DNA from 2 places in the Exiguobacterium sp. s70 genome. Region 1 is predicted to be linked to the other one. Evidence: predicted binding sites of a transcription regulator. Region 1 holds the regulator's gene; the other holds the start of a gene.

What was found. The regulator NrdR, encoded in region 1, represses ribonucleotide reductase genes. The targets are predictions, from matches to a motif close to AACACNATATATNGTGTT.
Region 2: the regulator NrdR is predicted to act here: its motif matches at 2,271-2,288, upstream of KNP84_RS07950 (anaerobic ribonucleoside triphosphate reductase).

What each region holds. Positions count from the first base shown of each region.
Region 1 is NZ_JACSLV010000001.1:189,334-193,767, reverse strand. Features, by position in the region: gene KNP84_RS01025 (glyceraldehyde-3-phosphate dehydrogenase) at 1-941, shown strand, start outside; gene speD (adenosylmethionine decarboxylase) at 1,173-1,559, shown strand; gene KNP84_RS01015 (hypothetical protein) at 1,671-2,042, shown strand; gene nrdR (transcriptional regulator NrdR) at 2,055-2,522, shown strand; gene KNP84_RS01005 (DnaD domain protein) at 2,565-3,917, shown strand; gene dnaI (primosomal protein DnaI) at 3,923-4,434, shown strand, end outside.
Region 2 is NZ_JACSLV010000002.1:631,893-636,326, reverse strand. Features, by position in the region: gene nrdG (anaerobic ribonucleoside-triphosphate reductase activating protein) at 1-432, opposite strand, end outside; gene KNP84_RS07950 (anaerobic ribonucleoside triphosphate reductase) at 410-2,254, opposite strand; gene KNP84_RS07945 (formate/nitrite transporter family protein) at 2,443-3,285, opposite strand; gene KNP84_RS07940 (50S ribosomal protein L25/general stress protein Ctc) at 3,494-4,162, opposite strand; gene mutL (DNA mismatch repair endonuclease MutL) at 4,326-4,434, opposite strand, start outside.

The DNA of each region.
Region 1 (4,434 bases):
CCATCAATGCGAGTTATCCGGCGGAGACGCTCGCCCACTTGATTAAGCACGACACGGTCCACGGACCGTTCACACTCACGGTCCGGGCGCATGGGGATGCGCTTGAAGTTGATGGGAAGCGAATCATGCTCGTCTCCGAGCGTGATCCGGAGCGGTTGCCGTGGAATGAGCTCGGGGTTGAAATCGTCATCGAGGCGACCGGTAAATTCAATTCAGATGTCGGGGCGAGAAAACATTTGACGGCCGGTGCGAAGAAAGTTATTTTGACGGCACCAGGAAAAGGGGAGCTGCGGACGATTGTCATGGGGGTCAACGATGGTGACTATTTACCGGAACACGATCACGTCATTTCGAACGCGTCGTGCACGACGAACTGTCTCGGCCCGGTCGTGAAAGTATTAGACTCGACGTTCGGCATCGAGACGGGACTCGTCACGACCGTGCATGCCTATACGAATGATCAAAACAATATCGACAATCCGCATAAAGACCTACGGCGCGCCCGTGCTTGTGGTAGTTCCATTATACCGACTTCGACCGGGGCTGCCAAAGCCATCGGACTCGTCTTGCCTGAATTGCAAGGTAAGTTGAACGGGATGGCACTTCGCGTCCCGACACCGAACGTCTCGCTCGTTGACCTCGTCGTCGAGTTGCGCCGGGACGTGACGGTCGATGAAGTAAATGAGGCGTTCGAGCGCGCGGCTCACGGAGAGATGACGGGCATCCTCGGTGTCTCGAACGAACCGCTCGTCTCGATCGACTTCAACGGTGATGAGCGTTCGTCGATTATCGATGCTGATTCGACAATGGTTCTCGGTGGAAACCATGTTAAAGTACTTGCTTGGTACGATAACGAGTGGGGCTATTCGTGCCGTGTTGTTGACCTATTGGACATGGTCGCGAGCTACTTGCAAATCGGGCAACAAGAAACCCACGTTTGAAAAAATATATTTACACAAAAATATTTTTAATGAATTGAAACAAATGTCTTGTATCGACGTCCCAAACACGATACACTCTAACTCGTGAACTTCAATTGGTCTGACAAACGCAACTTAAAGGGTTAGGACCTCTTAGGACTAACTTGCCCCCGTGGTTGTGGGCGATTCAGGCACAAAGTGAGTGAACATCAACTACTTTGAGACCATTGATGTAAAGGGGGATCCACTAATATGGATACTATGGGACGTCACATTATTACAGAACTTTGGGAGTGCAATCCCGACAAATTGAACGATATCGACTACATCGAGCGCTTGTTCGTCGATGCAGCACTTCGTTCGGGCGCTGAAGTCCGCGAAGTCGCTTTCCACAAATTTGCGCCACACGGTGTAAGTGGAGTTGTTATCATCTCAGAATCACACTTAACGATTCACAGTTTCCCAGAGCATGGCTACGCATCAGTCGATGTGTTCACATGTGGGGACCGAATCGATCCGGCCACAGCTTCGCAGTACATCGCGGAAGGCTTGGAAGCAAAAGTTCGTGAGGACGTGAAACTTGATCGCGGAATGGGACCGATTCGTGTTCCGGAAGCGCAAGTTGCAATCAGCAAATAATCAGATTGACCTTTTGAGGCTGGCCGAATTTCGGTCAGCCCTTTTAATTGTTTTGTTAACCGCTTAATTTTGATATGCTTAACCTATATAAATAAGGTGTCGAGGTGGATAATGGGATTATTGGATAAGTTTCAAACACATGTCCAGACGGACGATTCGCATAAAAATGAGGCGCTGCGCACACGTTACGTGGCAGCATCGCCGACCGCCGTGCTCACGTGGCTCCGCGAACGAATTGAGGCACAAGGACAAACGGTTCGCCGTGTCGATACAGACCGGGGCGAAGTGGCGTTTAACGGCGACGGCTGGGACGCGCTGGCGACAGTCATTCAAGTGGATGGCGGACGTACGGCTGTCGACTTCACGTTGAACCGGGATCAGATGCTCGGGCCGGACCTTGGTCAAATCGTCACCACATATTATGAGGCGCTGCAAGTGAAATTCCCGCTCCGCGCCATCGGGAATCAATCTGTCGAACGATAAGGAGGGCTGAGCATGCGTTGTCCTAAATGCGATCATAATGGAACGAGAGTGCTCGACTCCCGACCAGTACAAGATTTCTATTCGATTCGTCGCCGTCGCGAATGCGAGGAGTGCGGCTATCGCTTCACCACGTTTGAAACGGTCGAACAGACCCCGCTCATCATCGTCAAAAAAGACGGGAATCGGGAAGAGTTCAGCCGGGAGAAAGTGCTTCGCGGCATTATTCGGGCGTGCGAGAAACGTCCGGTCACGCTGGAACAACTCGAAGGTGTGGTCACGAAAGTCGAACAGCAGCTACGGGCCCTTGGCCAATCGGAGATTCCGAGTGAACAAGTCGGTGAGCTCGTGATGAATGAATTGGCACGCGTCGATGAAGTGGCCTACGTCCGCTTCGCGTCCGTCTATCGCCAGTTCAAAGATATCTCTGTGTTCTTTAAAGAACTTGAAGATTTAATGAAGCAAGAAAAATCGACCAACTAGAGGGGCGGCCTGCTGGTCGCCTTTTTTCAGGGGAGACCTATCATGGAAAAAGAACGAATCCTGTACGGGACTGACGAACTGTTGATTATGAGCACTGGGCTCATCGATCGCGAGTCGTATCAGTCGTTGTATCACTTATATCAGCCGGTCATCGGTGTGAAGGCACTTGCGATGTATCAGACGCTTTGGAGCGAGCTGAAGCCCGGGAAGATGAAATCGAATTATATGTCGCACAGCGCGCTCTGTGAAATGCTCGATTACTCGATTAACGAGCTGACGGACTGTCTGTTCCGGCTCGAGGCGATCGGTCTCGTCCGGACGTATAAGACGAAAGATGAGCGTTTGACCCAGTACGTATATCAACTGCGTGTCCCGCTCGCACCCCATACGTTCTTGAACGACGGACTGTTGTCGAGTTTTCTCTTCTATAAAGTCGGGGAAGTTCGCTTTAAACAGTTGCAAGGACGATTCACGATCGATCCATTGCCGGCCGGGATTATCGAGGTGACGAAAGACTTTAATGAAGTGTTCGACGTCAAAGGCGTCAATCATATGGCGTTCACCCAAAAGAACTACGAGAAACCTGACCGCGCCAAAATCGAGATCAACTATACGTTCGATATGGAAATCGTCAAAAAACTGACGAACTTCCCCGTCGGCTTCTTCACGAAGAAGCTCGATGAGACGATCACGAAGCTTGCCTACGTCTCACAAATCGATGAAGAGACGATGGCCGAGATGTTGAAGGAGTATTTCGTCCACGAGGCGTATCTACCACTCAGCGAGCAAGAGAAACGCGACGGCTGCCGCCAAATGGTGTTGCAGTTGAAGAAGAAACAAACGCGCCATCGGAAAGTGAAGTCGGACGAGACGGTAAAAGCAGAAATCGGTGATTTGCATGACGTGACGGTCATGGAAGAAGCGCATCCGCATCAATACGTGTCGACGTTACGTAAGACGCCACAACTGTCGAAGAGTGACGAGCAACTCATTATCGATCTCGTCGATACGCTCGGGCTCGCGCCAAGTGTCATCAATGCATTGTTCTATTACTGTATCGAAGTGAAGAAGCAGACGCGGCTCAGTGAGAACTATGTCATGCGGATCGCGACAAGTTGGAAGACGGCGGGCTATTTAAACGCTAAAGACGCGTTGGAACAAGAAGCGACACAAGATGCGCTCATCGAGAAGAAACAGCAGAAACGGGAGAATGTGCAACAGCGGACGACCGTCGGCTCGAGACGCAAAGACAAGACCGAGATGCCAAAATGGCTCGAAGACGAGGCGAAAGAGCAACGGACGTACGATCAAAAACGAAAACAAGAGCTCGAGGCATCGGTCCCGGACGACGCGGAACTCGTTAAGCTGTTGAATGAATTGAAAGAGAAAGGATGAGGGACATGGAACGCATCAATCAAACGCTCGCCCAAATGATGAACCGGAAAGAAGTGCGGGAAGCGTACGAATCGATTCGCCGGCGCACCCTCGAACATCCAGAAGTCGTCGCTTTTTTAAAGGCACATCCGGAGTTAGACGAGACGGCGGTCGAGGTCGGCTTTACGAAGCTCAGTGAATATGCGGAACAGATGGACGGTAAGAAGCTCGTCGAGGAGCAAGCCGTCATCCCGGGCCATCAGCCGGTGCTCTATGTCGACCTCGGTCAAATCGCAATCCGTTATGAAGAGACGGTGAAGCATCGTCAAGCACGGCGCCAAAAAGAGATGGACCGGAAGTTCAAGAGCCTATTCTTGCCGGAGGAAGTGCGAGAGGCGAGCTTTGAATCGTTCGACTGGTCCGATGATGCCCGTAAAATCGCACTCCGTGAATCGATGCGGTTCGTCTCAGGCATGAAGACCCGCCAAAAAGTGAACGGTTTATACCTTCACGGCAGCTTCGGCGTCGGGAAGACGTA
Region 2 (4,434 bases), on a different contig from region 1:
TCGCTGATTGCTCGACCCCCGAAATCGGAGCGACCGGTCCATGAGCGGCTGTTCGAAACGACCGTCGACAAGGACATCGGCACGATCGAGCACGCTTGTGACGTACTCATCGTCCATACCTTGTAACTGTTCGAACGTATAGCCTGTATACACCCACACGTTTTTCTGAAGCGCCTTGCACCCGTCGACGAGCCGGGCTAGTGCTTCCGGTTGCAGAAACGGCTCTCCGCCCGAGACGGTGACACCGTCCCAACCGGATTGTTCGATTCGAGTGAGCAGGTCCTCGACTGGTACGTCTTCCCCACCTCGCGGGTTCCACGATTCCGGATTGTGACATCCAAGACAGCGATGAGGGCATCCCGCCGTAAAGATGACCGTGCGAATGCCTGGACCGTCGACAACCGATTCGTCAAGTACGGATAGGACGCGCATGATGCTTCACCCTCGCTCGTTCTTCTTCTCGTTTCGCCGAATTCCATCGGTCCATCGTGCCGACCAGATAGCCGGTGATGCGACGAATCCGTTCAATCTGCTCTTCCTCGCCACACGTCGGGCACGCGGCATCGATCGTTCCCTCGAGGCCGCAGTTACCGCACCGGTCGACGGGATGATTAATCGATCCGTAGCCGACGTTTTCGGTTCGCATGAGCCGGACGATCGCTTCGACCGCTTCCGGGTTATGGGCGAGCGACCCGTCGACTTCGACATAAGTGATATGACCCGCGTCACAGAGCTCATGGTACGGTGCCTCCAACCGAATCTTGTCACGAATCGACACTGACTGGTACACCGGCACATGAAACGAGTTCGTATAAAAGGCGCGGTCGGTGACACCCTCGATCATCCCGAACGCCTGCTGGTCCTTCAATACGAACTTCCCAGACAATCCTTCGGCCGGCGTGGCCAAGAGCGAAAAGTTTAAATCGTGCTGCTCTGCCGCCTGTCTCATCCGATCACGTAAATGAGTGACGATATCGAGTCCGAGACGTTCCGCTTCCCGTGAATCGGCATGCGTGCCGCCTGTGAGCACGCGTAGCGCTTCGGCGAGACCGATGAAACCGACGGACAACGTCCCTTGCTTCAGTACATCCCGTAGCTCTTCTTCCGCCTGAAGTCTCTCGCTGCCCCTCCAGACGTGTTGAGCGTAAAGGAAGCGGAATTCGTCGGCATGACGCTTCGCTTGATAGTCGTACCGTTCGAGCAATTGATCGATGGCGACGTCGACGTAGGCGTCGAGCGTCTCATAAAATGTATGGATGTCCGAAGCGACGAGCGCCATCTTGACCAAGTTCAAGGTCGAGAACGATAAATTGCCTCGTCCGATCGACGTCTCGGCGCCATGACGATTCCCCATCACTCGTGTCCGACACCCCATATAAGCGACTTCTGAGTCATGGCTCCCATCATAATATTGCAAGTTGAACGGGGCATCGACGAACGAGAAGTTCGGGAATAGACGCTTGCCCGTCACGCGACAGGCGAGTTGGAACAAGTCGACGTTCGGATCGGTTTCATGAAAGTTGACGCCCTCTTTTACTTTAAAGATTTGAATCGGGAAAATTGGCGTCTCCCCGTTGCCGAGCCCCCGCTCGGTCGCATGCAACAACTCGCGGATGAAAATTCGACCCCAACGGCTCGTGTCGGTCCCATAGTTGATGGAGACGAATGGCACTTGGCCGCCTCCTCGCGAATGCATCGAATTGGCGTTATGGATGAACGCTTCACACGCTTGATACGTCGCTGTGATTGTCTCGTTCTCAGCGACTTCGAGAAGTTGCTCAGTCGACCATTCGACCGGAAGCTTCTTGAGCCGCTCGAGTTGACGTTCATACGTCTTTTCGACGTATGGCGCTAAATCGACATCGAACATCGGGAACGCTTGACCCCCATGTTGCATATTCTGATTCGCTTGAAGAATGATCGAAGCGAGTGCCATCGCCGAACGGATGTCCTGGGGTGGTCGAATCGTTCCGTGACCGGTATGAAATCCGTTCGTCAACAACTCGCCGAGCGGGATTTGACAACACGTCGTCGATCCTGTCACGTAATAGTCGGCGTCGTGGATGTACAAAAAGTTGTCTGCGACGGCCTGACGTGTCCGCTCTGACAACAAGTACATTGTCGACAGCTGTTTCGATACTTCCGAGGATAATCGTGCCAGTTTGCCAAGTGGTGATTTCCCGTCGACGTTGGCGTTCTCTTGTACGAGATCTTGATCTGGGAGAACACAGACATCTTCATAAAGCTGTAGCATGTTCACTCCGCATCACCTCACTATATATTGATATGAATCGAGTTCATAACTCGATTCAATTCCATATATAGATTATGTCATGTTTGAGCATGGAGATGTGGAGTCTAAATTGTGAGCGTTGGTTGTGATATAAACGCAAAAACAGCCGAGCCCGCATCTGGACTCGACCGTTCTTCAAGTGACCCAACTTATAATTCTTTAGCCGGTTTCACGATTTTTAATTCAACTTCTTCTTTTTCCTCTGACTCTTGGGCTTCGCGCAAGCCTTTCGCGTTCAACCACGTATAGATCGCACCCATGAACAAGGCGCCGCCGATGATGTTACCGAACGTGGCCGGAATCAAGTTGTGGATGGCGCCGGCAAAGCTAATCGCCTCAGGATGTGGAACGACGAGCGTGAGCGCAAACAAGACGAAGTTGGCGATGACGTGATCAAATCCTGACGCGAAGAAGACGGCGACGAGGAAAATCATCGAGAAGATTTGAGCGAACTCATTTTTCATCTGTTTTGGTAAGAAAATCGCGAGACAGACCATCCAGTTACAGAAGATGGCACGGAAGAAAATCTCGACCGTCGTATGATGCATCTTGCTCTCGACGACCGCGAACAGCCAGTTGTCCATCCCGAGTTCTTGGATGACGCCGGTCGGGGCGAGCAACAAGGCGAACAAGACGCCACCGAGCGCGTTCCCGACGAAACAAAGTAACCAGACGAGCATCGTGTCACTGAGCGTCGTATAGCCGCGTAACGTCGAGGTCGTGAAATACATTGTGTTTCCCGTGAACAGTTCGGCTCCGCCGTAGATGATCATGACAAGCGCGATCCCGAATGAGAACCCACCGATGAGTGTCGTGAACGGCGAATCGATCAAGTACATTCCGTTGACGACTTTAAGTGTGAAGATTGAAGCGAATCCGATAAAGATCCCCGCGAGCATTGCCCGTAAAAAGTATTCCATTGGCCGATAATGAATCATTTGCGAAGATGCCTGAGCTTTTTTCCGTAATGATTCGAGTGCATGGATTTCCATTGATGCCATGTCACAAACCCTTCTTTCTGTTTGAATGAACCCATATAATAAGAACGAACATGTGAAATCATTAACAATATAAGCCCGAATCCAATAAATTGCAATCGACCTTGGACCGTGTTGACACATTTTTCACATCGTAATCGTTTACATTTGTCGGATTTGTGACGAAAAAAACGACCCTTCGCAAAGGGTCGTTCGATACAGCTTATTCTTTGTCTGCAGACTTCTCTTCAGACTCTTCAGATGATGCCTCATCCGACTCTTCTTCAGTTGCTTCAGCTTCACTTTCTGTCGTTGTGTCTGTGTCAGCTTCAAGCTCTTCAAGAGAGACCGGCTCGTTCACAGATGCGATTTGAAGCTCGCCATCCGAGACGATTTCATAGTCTTTGTTCTCTGGAATGTCAGCTACCGTGACCGAATCACCGATACCGAGTTCAGAAACATCTAGTTCAATTCGTTCCGGAATGTTAGCCGGTGTCGCCGATACCGTAACTTTATAGAGCGTTTGTGCCAAGAAGCCGCCTTCTTTGACACCTTTCGCGTCGCCGACGAGTGTGACGTCCGCTTCGACTTCCGTCGCTTCGTCCATCTTCACGGCCATGAACTCGACGTGCTTGTATTCGTTCGTGAACGGGTCAACTTCTGTCCCGTGAACGAGCGTGTTTACTTTCTTGCCGTCGATGTTCAACTCGATTAACGCGTTGTCACCGTGTTCGCGGAGAATCTTGCGAAGTGCCATCTCCTCGAATGCAACTGGTGTGCTCTCGACTTTATAGCCGTATACGACACCTAGTACTTTACCTTCTTTACGCAAGTTTGCGCGGACCGAACGTGGTCGTAATTCTCGTTTCGTTACTTTAAGCGTGTCTGCCATAATCTTTTCCCCCTACTGGTTTATCGATCATGTCTACATCTTGAGGGTGAGGCAGTGAAAAAGCCACCTCTCAACCTCGATGCGTTGAGTGACATGTGTATATTGTTCCCATAGGCACCCGGACATAAACGTTACAGCCGGTTAAAAAAAGATTACAAGCGTGTCACATAACCCGTTTGAACAACTTCTCAAGTTCGTACGTACTCCATTTCACCAAGATCGGTCGCCCGTGCGGACACGTATACGGGGACGTCGTCTGATTGAGGTCATGC